3 regions of the Microbulbifer sp. SE14 genome follow, and region 3 is predicted to be linked to each of the others. Evidence: predicted binding sites of a transcription regulator. Region 3 holds the regulator's gene; each other region holds the start of a gene.

Region 1 (5,008 bases), on a different contig from region 3:
GCTGCCAATACCGACTGCCCCATCTACGAGGAACTGGTGGGCATACTGCGCAAGACCTCGGGTATCGCAGAGGTGCTGGCCGAGGCGCTGCTGCCGCTGGCGGACAGGATAGAGGCCGCTTTCGTGTTCGGTTCCGTAGCCAGCGGCAAAGCGGGCAACGACAGCGATATCGATATCTGTGTGGTCGGCGATGTGGCCTTTGGCGAGGTGGTGCGCGCCCTCTATCCCAGCCAGGAGCTGCTGGCGCGGGAGATCAACCCCAAGTGTTACAGTGTCAGGGAGTGGTCGGATAATCTGAAAACCAGATCGGCTTTCATGCGCGAGTTACTGGAAAAGCCGGTGATCAACGTAATAGGGAACAGGGATGACCTTGGATAACCTGCTCGAACGCAGTCTGGAGCAAGTGATACCGGACCCGCTCGCCATCCAGCGGCTGTTGCAGGCGGCCAAGACCTGTCTCGCCGATGCGGCGGTAACCTCACTCAGCAACGAGAACCGCTTCGATATCGCCTACAAGGCGATTATGCAACTGGCCAATGCAGCCCTGCAGGCCAACGGCTATCGCACTCTCACCAGCAAACCGGGCCACCACCAGACCATGATCCAGAGCCTGCCCAAGACCATTGGCCTGGATAGCGAAACCATGATCGAGCTGGACGCCCTGCGTAAACAGCGCAATGTGACGGATTATTCCGGCGATCTGGTGACAGACACCGAGCGCGAGGCCTGTGTAAATATGGCCAATTCCCTGTGGCAGCAGGTGCATGGCTGGTTGCGGGAATACAGGCCGCAGCTATTGGAATAGGAGCGAAGACCAATGGGCATGTGGCGGCCCCTAATAACAGCCCGGCTACCCCCTTAGGCCTTCAGGTCCTCAAACCTAATCCCATGCTTGCCAAGCAACTGCTTAACTCGATGCGAATCATTGCTGGATTTCTTCGCCTGCCGGCTTACGTGGAACAGCTTCCTTCCCGCCTCCGCCATCGAGCCGGAGTTTCTGCACACCCCGATCAAAGCGGCCAGCTTCAGCTGGTCGTAGTAATCCATCTCCTCGCTGCTGCCGGCTCCCAAAACACTTTCGATCGCAGTCTTCGGACTTTCTTCGTTGGGCGAGGCCGTCTGCCACTTGCGCCTTAACCGGTTGATCTCCTCTCTGACGACTTCAACGGTGATCCGCCCCCCGTCGGCCAGTGTCCCCATGCGGGTGATACTGGCGTTGAGGTCGCGGAAATTGGCTGACCAGGTGGCTTCCGGCGAGCGCCCGAAGGCCAGGTATTTTTCCCGCGCAGCCTTGTTGAAACTGACCAGGTGCCCCGCCTTATTGGAGAAGGCCTCGAGCTCATAGTCGATATTGGGCTCCAGGTCCTCGATCCGCTCCTTGAGGGACGGCAGCTCGTAGGTCCAAAGATCGATACGGGCAAGCAAATCCGCGCGAAATGTCCCCTCCCTGGCTTTCCGGGCCAGGTCCTTGTTGGTGCCGGCAATCAACTGGAAATCGCTGCTGGCCTCCCTGTCGGAGCCGAACGGGATAAAGCGCTTGTCCTCGATCGCGCGCAACAGCATCGCCTGTTCGTCCAGGCCCAGCTCGCCGATCTCATCGAGGAACAGCAGCCCCTTGTGGGCTTCCTTCAACAGGCCCGCGCGATCGGTCGTGGCGCCGGTAAAGGCGCCCTTCTTGTGGCCGAACAGCGCGGACATGGTGTTCTCCCCCTTCAGGGTGGCGCAGTTGATGGCCACCAGCCGTCCCTCGAGCTTGCCGCGCTGCTTGCGCAGTTCATAAACCCGTTGCGCCAATTGGGTCTTGCCGGCACCGGTGGGGCCGGTAATCAGGATCGGGGCGTTGGAGCGGATGGAGACTTTCTCCAGCTGCTCGATCATCCGGTTGAAGGCCGCGTTGTTGGTCTCGATACCGCCCTTCAGGTAGACGGTGCCTTCCTGGTGCTCCTTCTGGAAGCGCGAGGCGATCTGGTCGTACTTGGAGAGGTCCAGGTTGATGATCTGGTACTGCCCGGGCAGATTGCTGTCCCGACTGGCCGGCGCCGTCTGCAGCAATTGGCCGGGCAGGTAGCCCGCCTCTGTCAGCAGGTAGAGACAGATCTGCGCGACGTGTGTGCCGGTGGTGATATGGACCAGGTAATTTTCCCGGTTGGGCTTGAACTGATAGCCGCGGGCGAAATCCAGCAGCTGGCTGTACACCGTCTCGAAATCCCACGGATCCCTGAAGTTCACCCGGTGGTGGACCACTTCCGTTTCCGGAGAGACGCGGGCGATATCCTCCGTCACCTGGTTCGCCAGGCTCTGGGAATGGTTGTCGAACAGCAACTCCAGCCGGTCGATCAGCAGATCGTCGTGCTGGCACATGGAAACCGTCGGCCGCCACTTGTCCCAGCGCTTGTCCCCCTTGCCGCGCCGATCCATGGTGGTGCCGAGAATGCTGATGGCCACTGTTTTCATGGTTATCAAATATATTATTTTGCTATCAGAAAAGATAGGCAAGAGGTTGGCGCAGCGTGCCCGACGCCGCGATCAAATCTGCCAAAACAAAAAATAAATCCTTTCAAATCAAAGACTTAAAAATTTCTTCGGCACCTTGTGCAAAGTTGGCACCTTCCTGGCAATACAGGGGACAAGTTTCAAGCGAACAACACCGCAAGCGAATTTGAACAAGGGAAAGAACAATGACTCAGCAAATGTACGAAGTGATGCAGGACGGCGGCGTACCCATCAAGTCCTGGACTGTCGGGGTGCCTTTCGAAGCTGAGGCCAAAGAGCAGCTGAAGAACATCTCGCGCATGCCGTTTATCCACCAGTGGGTGGCCGCGATGCCCGACGTCCACCTGGGCAAGGGCGCCACCATCGGCAGCGTGGTACCCACGCTGGGCGCCGTGATACCGGCCGCCGTCGGCGTGGATATCGGCTGTGGAATGATGGCGGTGCGCACCAGCCTCAAGGCATCGCAACTGCCGGACAACCTGGCGGCAGTGCGCTCGGCCATTGAGCGCGCGGTACCCCACGGCCGCTCGGCGGGGCGCCGGGGCGGTCGTGACAAGGGCGCCTGGAGCAATGTGCCGGACGATGTGATGAACGCCTGGGCGCCTCTGGCGGCGCAGTTTGATGTGCTGCAGGAAAAGCACCCGCTGCTGAAGAACACCAACAACATCAACCACCTGGGTACCCTGGGAACGGGCAACCACTTTATCGAGATGTGCCTGGACGAACACGGCAGCGTCTGGCTGATGCTGCACAGCGGCTCTCGCGGTGTGGGCAACCGGATCGGTACACATTTTATCGAGATGGCCAAAAGGGATATGGAGCGCTGGCATATACACCTGCCGGATTCCGATCTGGCCTACCTCCCGGAAGGTACCGAGCACTTCGACCAGTACGTCGAGGCGGTGGAGTGGGCGCAGAACTTCGCGCGCATCAACCGCGAAGTGATGATGGCCCGCGTGATCCAGGCCGTGAAAGACGCACTGGGAAGGGACTTCGACGCGCGCATGGAGGCGGTGAACTGCCACCACAACTATGTGTCCCGCGAGCACCACTACGGCAAGGACGTGCTGATAACCCGCAAGGGCGCGGTGCGTGCCCGCGAGGGGGAAATGGGCATCATCCCGGGCAGCATGGGCGCGCGCTCCTTTATCGTCCGCGGGCTCGGCAATGCGGAAAGCTTCTGCAGCTGCAGCCACGGCGCCGGACGGGTCATGTCGCGCACCAAGGCGAAGAAGCTGGTCTCACTGGAGGAGCACCTGCAGGCGACCGCCGATGTGGAATGCCGAAAAGACGAAGGCGTAATCGACGAAACCCCGGCCGCCTACAAACCCATCGAAAAGGTGATGGCGGCCCAGAAAGACCTGGTGGAAATCGTCTACACCCTGAAGCAGGTGGTCTGCGTAAAAGGGTAACTACTCCCCCGAACAGTCCCCTCTCCCCTTTCGGGGAGAGGGTTAGGGAGAGGGGGAGCCAATCGAGGCCCATGCATTTTTCCTCTGCCGCGGAAGCAGAAAGAGGGCTAAGCAATTACAGGATAAAAGGGACGGGAAGATGTTGGTCATCGACGGATCACAAGGAGAAGGCGGCGGACAGATTTTCCGCACATCGCTCACGCTGTCCATGTGCCTGCAGAAACCGGTGCGTATCAAAAACATCCGCGCCGGCCGCAGCAAGCCGGGCCTGCTGCGCCAGCACCTCGCGTGCCTGCGCGCCGGCCAGGCCATCTGCGGCGCGGAGTTCTCCGGCGACGAGCTGGGCTCCACCGAGGTGATGTTCAAGCCGGGCAGGGTCCAGCCTGGCGAATACCGCTTCGCCATAGGCTCCGCCGGCAGCACCAGCCTCGTGTTCCAGACGATCCTGCTGCCGCTGCTGCTGTCCGACGGCGTCAGCGAAGTCTGCCTGGAGGGCGGTACCCACAACGGCCATGCCCCCAGTTTCGACTTTATCGAGCAATCCTTTCTGCCGGTGATGGCGCAGTTGGGCTATCGGGCAGAAATCGAACTGGAGCGCTATGGCTTCTACCCGGCAGGCGGTGGCCAGTGGCGGGCGCGCATTCACCCTGTGCAGGAGCTGAAACCCCTGGCCCTGACCAGCCGCGGTGCGCTTCTCGGCACGGAAGCCGTGGTGACGTCTGCGCAGATACCCGGGCATATCGCCGAGCGGGAACTGAAGCAGATCCGCAAAAAATGTCACTGGCCGGAGGAGGCGCTTCACCAGCGCACAGTGGAATCCGCCGGACCGGGAAACATCGTGTCGCTGCGGCTCTTCTCGGAGCAGATCACCGAAGTTGTCGAAGTAGTGGGTGAAAAGCAGCTCAGCGCGGAGCGGGTCGCCGGACGTGCCGCCAGGGCGATAAAGCGGTACCTGGAAGCCGGCGTGCCCGTCGGTGAGCACTTGGCCGACCAGATACTGCTGCCGATGGTGCTGGGCAAGGGAGGACAATTCACCACCCTGGAACCCAGCCTGCACCTGAAGACCAATATCGATGTGATCCGCCAGCTCGCCGGCATTGAAG
Region 2 (5,008 bases), on a different contig from region 3:
TGGTACAAATAAGGGCGATGCTGAAGATCAGCGCCACCAAATATCGACTCAAAGACGATTTCTGAATCGACCTGAAGGTCATCAGGACGGACTGCTGCCACCCAACGAGGCCCCAATATAGACGGGGATGCGTACTCTGGAGAAACTTTGTCAGGGAACCTAGTATCAATGTCTATCGGACGGACAGCGTCGAACCGGTCACTGGCAAACACCAACCAGACTGGGCGTCCCTCTGCCACTGTATGCAAGCCGTAAATCAGAGCTCCGACTTGCAGAGTCGCGATAATTGCCAGATCGAATTTCAGCGTTTTCTTGCCCTTCTTGAAAACACAGAACGTCAGCACCGGCCCCAGCGTGACATCGACCAGCAACATCACCAGAAAAATATGTGTGACCCCCATCGCCACAGACAAGGGAGCCGGATACCAGATTTGGAATACCAGCAACAGCGAAGCCAGGGCAACCAAAAAGGAGAGCAATAAATGGACTGCGAAAGCGCGAAGACGATCTAACATACCGAAACAACTCAACGACAAATCAATTCTGCCCGGCGCAAAGCCTCCCAGAATGAAAAGCCCCGCGGACGCGGGGCTTTATCAAAGAGTCCGTCCGACAGGGAGACTGGCACTCAATACTAGACCTGACTATATCTTCACCCTGTCACGACCAACTGTTTACAGGCCGCCGAGAACGACTTGACGGCAGGGAGCCGGGAAGTATTTATAGTCAGCTGCAGCAGCATTGGTACCGCAGGACCAGCCCAGAATAGGATCTGTAGCGGCAGCCATTGCAGCTGTGCGCGCAGCATCAGTGGTCGGCTGCAAAATTATGTTTGTACCATCGATGGAAGCAGCACCACTGTTTTGGATATTACCCGACGTAATGACGCCGAGAGCGCCTACCGTTAGGCCAGCAGCCATATACTTGGTTTGAGCGGCACCGTTGCAGCCTGCAGCATTGGCGTCAGCAGGGAAGGTGCCGTTTGACTGTATAAACTCGGTAACCGCATTTTTGCAGGCACCAACCTGCAAGTTGACTTCGGTGATTTTGGTACGGACCGTGTAGTCCTGGTAAGCCGGCAGCGCCACAGCAGCCAGAATACCGATAATCGCAACCACGATCATCAATTCAATAAGAGTAAAACCCTGTTGCTTTTTCATTGTAACCGTCTCCATACAGACTTTTGGTTTTGGTGAATCCCGGAAGGGAGAGCATCCCGTGAGGAAGTCGCGAAACAAGATACAAGCTTTGTGCCAAGTGTGGCAAGCGCAAAAATTGCCCTCAGCGGCATCAATGGGAGGTAAGTCACATTGAAGGCGACCATTAATTAATCACTCGCATCTGTCTTTTCCACTCCCAATCACTTGCTGACAAAAAGTGTCAGATGCTGCCGGACTCAGTCTTTCCTGGGCTGGACCGCTTCCCGACAGCCTGACTGCCCCTGGGTACAAGGTGTTTGGCGGCGGCATTTGATTTCGCTATATTGGCGGGATTGCACGGTGTTGGCCCTGAAGATTCGCCTGCAAGCAGGCTTCTCCAGATGGGGCAGCACACAACAGAAGATCAAAAAGCAAGCAGCCACTATCATGCAGCGGTACCATCCCCTATGAGCGTTAGCCAACTCTCCGGCCTGGCCAAGCGGCTGGTTGCCGACCAGGTCCTGGACGAATCCACAGCCATCTCCGCCACCAAGGCAGCCAGGCGCGAGAACCAGACCTTTGCCCAGCATGCGGTGGAGGCCAAGCTGGTCAAGAGCCGGGAGCTGGCCGGCATCGCCTCCCAGGCCTTCGGCTCCCCGCTGTTCGATCTCGGCAGCTACAACTTCGACCTGATCCCCAAAGATGTCGTTGACGAAAAACTGATCAGCAAGCACTTTGCGCTGCCCCTGTATAAGCGCGGCAATCGGCTGTTCGTGGCGGTCGCCGACCCCACCAACCTGGCCGGACTGGACGAGATCAACTTCAATACCGGCCTCAATACCGACGCAGTCCTGGTGGAGGCGGACAAGCTGGCCAAGGCCATCGAGAGCTACCTTTCCAACAGCGATGTGGGCGCTGGACTGGAGGGCATGGACGACGATGAGTTGGACGCCCTCGACGTAGAGGGCGGGGAACCCGATCGCAACAAGGACGACGATCTGGGCGGCGACGAGGCCCCGGTTGTACGTTTTGTAAACAAAATTCTGCTGGATGCCATCCGCACCGGGGCATCGGACATTCATTTCGAGCCCTACGAGAAGACCTACCGGGTGCGGTTGCGCACCGATGGCGTGCTGCACGAGGTGGCCAAACCGCCGATTCAGCTGGCGCCGCGTATCTCGGCGCGCCTGAAGGTGATGTCCAAGATGGATATCTCCGAGCGGCGCATTCCCCAGGATGGTCGCATCAAGATGAAGCTGTCCAAGACCAAGGCCATTGATTTCCGGGTCAACAGCCTGCCCACCCTGTGGGGTGAGAAGATAGTGCTGCGGATTCTCGACCCCTCCTCCGCGAAACTGGGTATCGACGCCCTGGGCTACGAGGACGGCCAGAAGAAGATCTATATGGACGCCCTGGCCCAGCCCCAGGGGATGATCCTGGTCACCGGCCCCACCGGCTCGGGCAAGACAGTTTCCCTGTATACAGGCCTGAATATCCTCAACACCCCGGAACGCAATATCTCCACCGCGGAGGACCCGGTGGAGATCAACCTCGAGGGCATCAACCAGGTCAACGTGCACCCAAAGGTGGGGCTGAATTTCGCCGAGGCGCTGCGCTCCTTCCTGCGCCAGGACCCGGATATCGTGATGGTGGGCGAGATCCGCGATCTGGAAACCGCGGAAATTGCGATCAAGGCGGCGCAGACCGGCCACCTGGTGCTCTCCACCCTGCACACCAACTCGGCGCCGGAGACCTTGACCCGCCTGATGAATATGGGCGTACCCACCTTCAATATCGCCACCTCGGTCAGTGTAATTATTGCCCAACGCCTGGCGCGGCGACTCTGCAATGAATGCAAGAAGCCGGTCACATTGCCGGAGGAGGTGCTCAAGGAGGAGGGCTTCGATGCGGTGACCATCGAGCGCAAGGAATGGAAGATCTACCAGCCGGTGGGCTGCGAGCACTGCAGCAAGGGCTATAAGGGCCGCGTGGGGGTCTATGAAGTGGTTCGCATCACCGACGGCATCTCCAGAATTATAATGGAGGGCGGCAACTCGATTCAGATTGCCGACCAGGCGCGCAAGGAGGGTTTCAACAACCTGCGTACCTCCGCGCTGCGCAAGGTGGTGATGGGCATTACCAGCCTGGAAGAGGCTAACCGGGTTACCAAGGATTAGTAGGGAATTTCCCTTGTAGGAGCGGCCCATGGCCGCGATCGGCGTTTACCGATTATACAGATCGATCGCGGCCATGGGCCGCTCCTACAAAGCGTGAATAAAAATTGACGTAACAATAAAACACGGGAACAACAACCATGGCCAATGCCGCAGCGGTCACTTATGTCTACAAGGGTGTGGACAGTAAAGGCAACAAGGTCGAGGGAGAGATCAACGGCACCAACCCGGCGCTGATCAAGGCACAGTTGCGCCGCCAGGGCATTATCGCCAACCGGGTACAGAAAAAGCCCAAGCCTCTTTTTGGCGGCAACAAGAAAATCAAGCCGGCGGATATCGCCCTCTTTACCCGCCAGATGGCCACCATGATGAAGGCCGGTGTGCCACTGGTACAAAGCTTTGAAATCGTCGCCGATGGTCTGGACAACCAGGGAGTCAAGGATCTGATCTACAAGATCCGCGACGATGTGGCTTCCGGTACTGCCTTTGCCGATGCATTGCGCAAACACCCGCTCTATTTCGACGATTTGTTTTGTAACCTGGTCGCCTCCGGCGAGCAGTCCGGTGCACTGGAAACCATGCTGGACCGGATCGCCACCTACAAGGAGAAAACCGAGGCACTGAAAGCGAAGATCAAGAAGGCGATGACCTACCCGATTGCGGTTATCGTGGTCGCTATCGTGGTCACATCTATCCTATTGATCAAGGTTGTCCCCCAGTTCGCGGAGACTTTCTCCAGTTTCGGCGCCGACCTGCCGGCATTTACCCAAATGGTGGTTGGCATGTCGGAGTGGATGCAGGCCAACTGGTTTATCGCGCTAATCTGTGTCGTGGTCGGCATCGGGGGCACCATAGAGGCCAAGAAGCGCAACAAAAAAGTGGCCGAATTCTTCGACCGGCTGATCCTGAAACTGCCGATTCTCGGCCAGATCACCTATCAGTCTATTGCCGCCCGCTTTGCCCGCACCCTCTCCACCACCTTTGCCGCCGGCGTACCGCTGATCGACGCTCTCAAATCCGTCGCCGGTGCCACCGGCAACAGCCTGTATGAAGAGGCCACTCTGAAGATTCGCGATTCTGTTGCTACCGGTATCCCACTAAACAATGCAATGCGACATTCAAGACTTTACCCGACCATGCTGGTACAGATGGCGGCGATCGGCGAGGAATCCGGTGCACTGGACGAGATGCTCGGCAAGGCCGCCGATTTCTACGAGGAGGCCGTCGACAATATGGTGGACAACCTGACGACCCTGTTGGAGCCGATGATCATGGCGGTGCTGGGTATTCTGGTCGGCGGCCTGATGGTTGCCATGTACCTGCCCATCTTCCAGCTGGGCCAGGTTGTATAAAAGACAATGCTTGAAATTCTGGTTTCCTACCAAGCGCTGCTCCTCGGCAGCGCTTTTGTTTTGGGCCTGCTGGTCGGCAGCTTCCTGAACGTGGTCATCTACCGCCTACCCATCATGATGGAGCGGGAATACAAGCGCGATTTCTACAGCTACTTTGATACCAAGCCGATTCCGGCAGAACAGAAAGAGCTGGACGAGCCCTTCAACCTGATCCTGCCCCACTCCCACTGCCCCAACTGCGATGCCGAGATCAAGCCCTGGCACAATGTGCCGCTGGTCAGCTATCTGCTGCTGGGCGGCAAGTGCGGCTACTGCGGCACCGCCATTTCCAAGCGCTACCCGC
Region 3 (5,008 bases):
TGGGTGACGACTACCCGGACCTGCTGGTGATGACCCGCATCGGCTGCCCCATCTCCGTCCCCAACGCCGCACCGCCGGTGCGCGAGCGCGCCCTGTGGGTCACCCAGGCCCGCGGCGGCGAGGGCGCGGTGCGCGAGGTCTGCGACCGCATCATGCAGGCCCAGGGCACCTTCGACGCCGCCCTGGCCCCCTACCTCGGAGAAGCCTGATGCGCACCTGGCTGCCCCTGGTCATCGTCGTACTGCTGATCAGCGCCGGGCTCTGGTTCGCCGAGAGCCCGCCGCAGCAACTGCTCGGCAAGAGACCCACACCGCAGCAGAAGCAGAAAGCCGCAGACCTGGTGATCCACGACGCCAAGACCCGCCACTTCAACGAGGAGGGCACCCTCGCCTACCGCGTGGACGCCGAGAAGATCACCTTCTTCCAGTTCGAGCGCCGCGACCGCGCCGACCTCACCGAACCGCGCATACTCTTCTACCAGGAGCGCGAACCCAAATGGCGCACCGAGTCCAGGAGAGGCGTCGCCCACAACAACGGGGAGCGGGTGGTACTGAGCGGCGACGTGAAGATCAACGAATTGCCTGAGCCCGGCGGCGTAAGACTGGACACCCAGGCCATCACCATCAAGCCGCGCGAGGAATACGCCGAGACGGACAAAGTTGTTACCATTACCGCCGGCCCCAACGTCACTACGGGCAAGGGCCTGCGCGCCTTCCTGAAAGAAGACCGGGTGGAAATCCTCTCCGACGTAAAGAGCAGCTATGAAACCAAATAACCCCTGCCGCCTGCGGCCCATCGCCGCCATCGCGATGCTGGTGCTGGGCGCCCAGGCCCTGGCACTGCCGCAGGACCGCGAACAGCCGATCAAGGTACAGGCCAAGAAACTGGAGGCCAACCGCGGCAAGAACCTGTCTGTCTACAGCGGCAATGTGGTCATCACCCAGGGCTCCCTGCAGATCCGCGCCGACCGCGTCGAGGTGCACGGCAACGCCGCCGGCGAAATCAGCCACGTGATCGCCACCGGCAAGCCGGCGCACTTCCAGCAGCAGGTGCAGCAGAGCCAGAACCCGGTCAAGGCCCGGGCGCAGCGTATCGAATTCACCGTCAGCTCCGACGAACTGCACCTGACCGGCGACGCCCACGTGGACCGGGACGGCAACACCCTGACCGCCGAGAAGATCGACTACGACCTGAAAAGCGAGCAGCTACAGGCCCAGGGCCAGTCCGGCGACGGCCGCGTGGAGATGATCTGGAAGCCGGAGAAAAAACAGGAAAATGGCCAGCAGGCCGAAGAGACACAGCAGAACCAGTAGCTCGACTCACTTATCGGGACTCGGGACTCGGGACTCGGGACTCGGGAAAGAATAACTCCGCCCAAGGCCTTGATTTATCGCCATTCGAGTCGGGACTCGAAGCAAATTCGGAACACACTATGCCAACGCTGAAAGCGTTACACCTCGCCAAACAGTACAAGAAGAGAAAAGTGGTCCAGGACGTCTCCGTCAGCGTGACCAGCGGCCAGGTGGTCGGCCTGCTCGGCCCCAACGGCGCCGGCAAGACTACCTGTTTCTACATGATCGCCGGCCTGGTCCAGGCGGATGCCGGCCAGGTGCTGATCGACGACGAGGACATTACCCACCTGTCCATGCACGGGCGCGCGCGCAAGGGCATCGGCTACCTGCCCCAGGAGGCCTCGGTGTTCCGCCGCCTGTCTGTGCGCGACAACATCCTCGCCATCCTCGAAACCCGCAGGGAACTGTCCCGCGCCGAACGGCTGCAGCAGGTGCAGGAACTGCTGAAGGAATTCAACATCACCCATATCGAGAACAGCCTCGGCATGGCCCTGTCCGGCGGCGAGCGGCGCCGTGTGGAGATAGCCCGCGCCCTGGCCACGGACCCGGACTTCGTCCTGCTGGACGAACCCTTCGCCGGCGTGGATCCGATCTCGGTCAACGACATCAAGCAGATCATCCGCCACCTGCGCGATCGCGGCATCGGCGTGCTGATCACCGACCACAATGTGCGCGAGACCCTGGATATCTGCGAAACCGCCTATATCGTCAGCGAGGGCCATATCATCGCCGCCGGCACCCCGGCGGAAGTGCTCGCCAACCAGCAGGTGCGCGAAGTCTACTTGGGACACGAGTTCACCATTTAATGCGGAATAGCATCAACCCATAGTGCCGCAAAAACCACCTAATATCGCTAGCTCACGCCTCCCAGGCCCAAGCGCGGCCGGACCACTGTCCGCCTGAGGAGATCCAGACCGCGCATTCATCATTCCGCATTTCGCATTCCGCATTCAAAACCGGCACAGTTATTGCTTGTAATCCACCGAACAGAGGGTTAGTCTGCGGCGTCTTGGATTTTTAGATGATTCATCCGCCGCACAGGTCTGCAGTCCCTCAAATATGAAGCAGTCTCTCCAGTTAAAGCTCGGCACCCAGCTGACCATGACGCCCCAGCTGCAACAGGCTATTCGCCTGCTGCAATTGTCGACGCTGGACTTGCAACAGGAGGTACAGTCGGCGCTGGACAGCAATCCGCTGCTGGAGGTGGACGGCGAGGATCACTCTCACCCTGACAGCACCGAGGAGCAGTCGCCGGAGCGCTCCGCCTCCGATGACTCCTCGGTCAACGGCAGCGACCAGGGTACCGAAAGTGATTGGAGCCACGATATCCCCGACGAACTGCCGGTGGACACCCGCTGGGACGATATCTACAGCGGCGGTAGCTACAGTGGCGGCGACGGGGACGAACTCGCCCTGGAGCAGCGCAACTCCGCCCCGGACAGTCTGCAGGACCATCTGCTGTGGCAGCTCAACCTGACCACCCTTTCCGCGCAGGACAAGTTGATCGGTGAGAACCTGATCGACGGCATAGCCCCGAGCGGCCTCCTGGAAACGCCCCTGGGCGACATAGCCGCGACGCTGGAAGCGGAGGAGGACGAAGTCCTCGCGGTACTCAAGACCATCCAGCAGTTCGAGCCCGCCGGCTGCGGCGCCCGCGACCTGCGCGAATGCCTGCTGCTGCAGCTGCGCCAGCTGCCGGTCGGCACCCCCTGGCTGGAGCAGGCGCTGTTGGTAGTGGACCGCCACCTGGACCTGCTCGGCAAGCGCGACTTCCGCAGCCTCAGCCGCAGAACCCGCCTCAACGAGGCGCAGCTGGGCGAGGTGGTGCGCCTGATCCAGACCCTGACCCCTTACCCCGGCGAGGCCTTCGGCGGCGAGGAGCCGCAGTATGTGGTGCCAGACATCATCGTCAGCCGCCGGGAGCAGCGCTGGCTGGTGGAACTGAACCCGGAAACCACTCCCCGGCTGCGCATCAATGGCGACTACGCAGCCCTGATCCGGCGCGCCGACAACTCCAGCGATAACAATTTCCTGCGCGATCACCTGCAGGAGGCACGCTGGTTCCTGAAAAGCCTGCAGAGCCGCAACGAAACCCTGCTCAAGGTGGCCTCCAGCATCGTCGAGAAGCAGCAGGGCTTCTTCGAGCTGGGCCCCGAGGCGATGAAGCCCATGGTGCTGGCGGATATCGCCGAAACCATCGGCATGCACGAATCCACCATCTCCCGCGTCACCACCCAGAAGTACATGCTCACCCCGCGCGGGGTCTTCGAACTCAAATACTTCTTCTCCAGCCACGTCAGCACCGACTCCGGCGAGGACGCCTCCTCCACCGCCATCCGCGCGATGATCCGCAAACTGATCGACGCCGAGCAACCCCGCAAGCCGCTGTCCGACAACAAGATCACTCAGGAACTGGACAAGCAGGGCATCCAGGTGGCCCGGCGCACCGTGGCCAAGTACCGGGAGTCCATGGGCATCCCCTCCTCCAGCGAGCGCAAGCGGCTGGTTTAGGTCGGGGCTCGGGAAAAGAATGCCGAAGCCCGACACGAAGACCCAGCTGCCGGGGGCCATCCGGGAAATGTTTGCCGATGAGGCTTTTTCCCGGCCGACCACTCGCTTACGGAGCAATCACCACGGATGGGAATGGCATCCCTAGCGCCAGAATTCTGACTAACCAAGAACGGCCAGTCACAAACTGCAAGGCGCCCCAAGCCACCCCGGCGGCGACCAACGTCCAAACTTTGAGTGTATCCTTCCAATCTGGCGAACTTCCTAGTAGGGTTGCGGCCCTAACGGGAGGGGCGCCGCCAAGCGATGCTCTCAATAAGGAGAAATCCATGCAGATCAACATCAGTGGTCACCACGTAGATCTCACTCCGCCCCTGCGCGATTACTGTGAAAGCAAACTGGAAAAGCTCTCCCGACACTACGACAACATTACCAATGCACACGTAATCCTGTCCGTGGACAAACTGATCCAGAAGGCCGAAGCCAGGGTGCACATGAACGGGCACGATCTCTGTGCCGGCTCTGAAGACAGAGACATGTACGCGGCCATTGACGCCCTGGCCGACAAGCTGGATCGCCAACTCAGGAAACACAAAGAGAAGTTGCAGAACCACCGCTGAACTATGACATTGGAAGCATTACTCTCTCCCCGCCTGAGCCTCTGCCATCTGGCGGGGAGCAGCAAAAAGAAGTTGCTGCTCAACATTGCCCAGGCCATTGCCGAACAGTATCCACAACACGATGCCGATACCATCTTCAACCAACTGATCGCCCGCGAGCGCCTCGGCTCCACCGGTATCGGCGACGGCGTGGCCATTCCGCACTGCCGACTGCCGGGCTGTGAGCGCCCCATCGGCGTGCTCTGCACCACCGAGCCTGCGGTTGACTTCGACGCCGTCGACCGCCAGCCGGTGGATCTGCTGTTCGCCCTGCTGGTGCCGGAGGACTCCGAACAGGAGCATCTGGACACCCTGGCGGAAATCGCCGCCCTGTTCAGCGACAGCCGGGTCAGGGAAAAGCTCCGCCAGGCCGAGAGCGGGGACGAACTCTACGCGCTGGCCATCGACAGCGCCGCCGCTGCATAATCTGCACCAGATCAGCGAGTTACACCGACTGAACCGACCCGAGGCTTCACACGGGTGACTTGC

What was found. The regulator sigma-54, encoded in region 3, starts transcription at its own class of promoters, with help from an activator protein. The targets are predictions, from matches to a motif close to TGGCACANNNNTTGCNNT.
Region 1: the regulator sigma-54 is predicted to act here: its motif matches at 2,602-2,619, upstream of AC6R19_RS14510 (RtcB family protein).
Region 2: the regulator sigma-54 is predicted to act here: its motif matches at 1,239-1,256, upstream of AC6R19_RS01165 (pilin).

Annotation. Positions count from the first base shown of each region.
Region 1 is NZ_JCBAJA010000020.1:45,958-50,965, reverse strand. It holds gene AC6R19_RS14525 (nucleotidyltransferase domain-containing protein) at 1-378, shown strand, start outside; gene AC6R19_RS14520 (hypothetical protein) at 365-805, shown strand; gene rtcR (RNA repair transcriptional activator RtcR) at 859-2,454, opposite strand; gene AC6R19_RS14510 (RtcB family protein) at 2,679-3,905, shown strand; gene rtcA (RNA 3'-terminal phosphate cyclase) at 4,045-5,008, shown strand, end outside.
Region 2 is NZ_JCBAJA010000001.1:274,485-279,492, forward strand. It holds gene tfpZ (TfpX/TfpZ family type IV pilin accessory protein) at 1-515, opposite strand, end outside; gene AC6R19_RS01165 (pilin) at 675-1,160, opposite strand; gene pilB (type IV-A pilus assembly ATPase PilB) at 1,607-3,316, shown strand; gene AC6R19_RS01175 (type II secretion system F family protein) at 3,454-4,665, shown strand; gene AC6R19_RS01180 (prepilin peptidase) at 4,672-5,008, shown strand, end outside.
Region 3 is NZ_JCBAJA010000022.1:4,996-10,003, forward strand. It holds gene AC6R19_RS15240 (KdsC family phosphatase) at 1-209, shown strand, start outside; gene lptC (LPS export ABC transporter periplasmic protein LptC) at 209-775, shown strand; gene lptA (lipopolysaccharide transport periplasmic protein LptA) at 762-1,313, shown strand; gene lptB (LPS export ABC transporter ATP-binding protein) at 1,433-2,158, shown strand; gene AC6R19_RS15260 (RNA polymerase factor sigma-54) at 2,412-3,863, shown strand; gene hpf (ribosome hibernation-promoting factor, HPF/YfiA family) at 4,190-4,480, shown strand; gene ptsN (PTS IIA-like nitrogen regulatory protein PtsN) at 4,484-4,945, shown strand.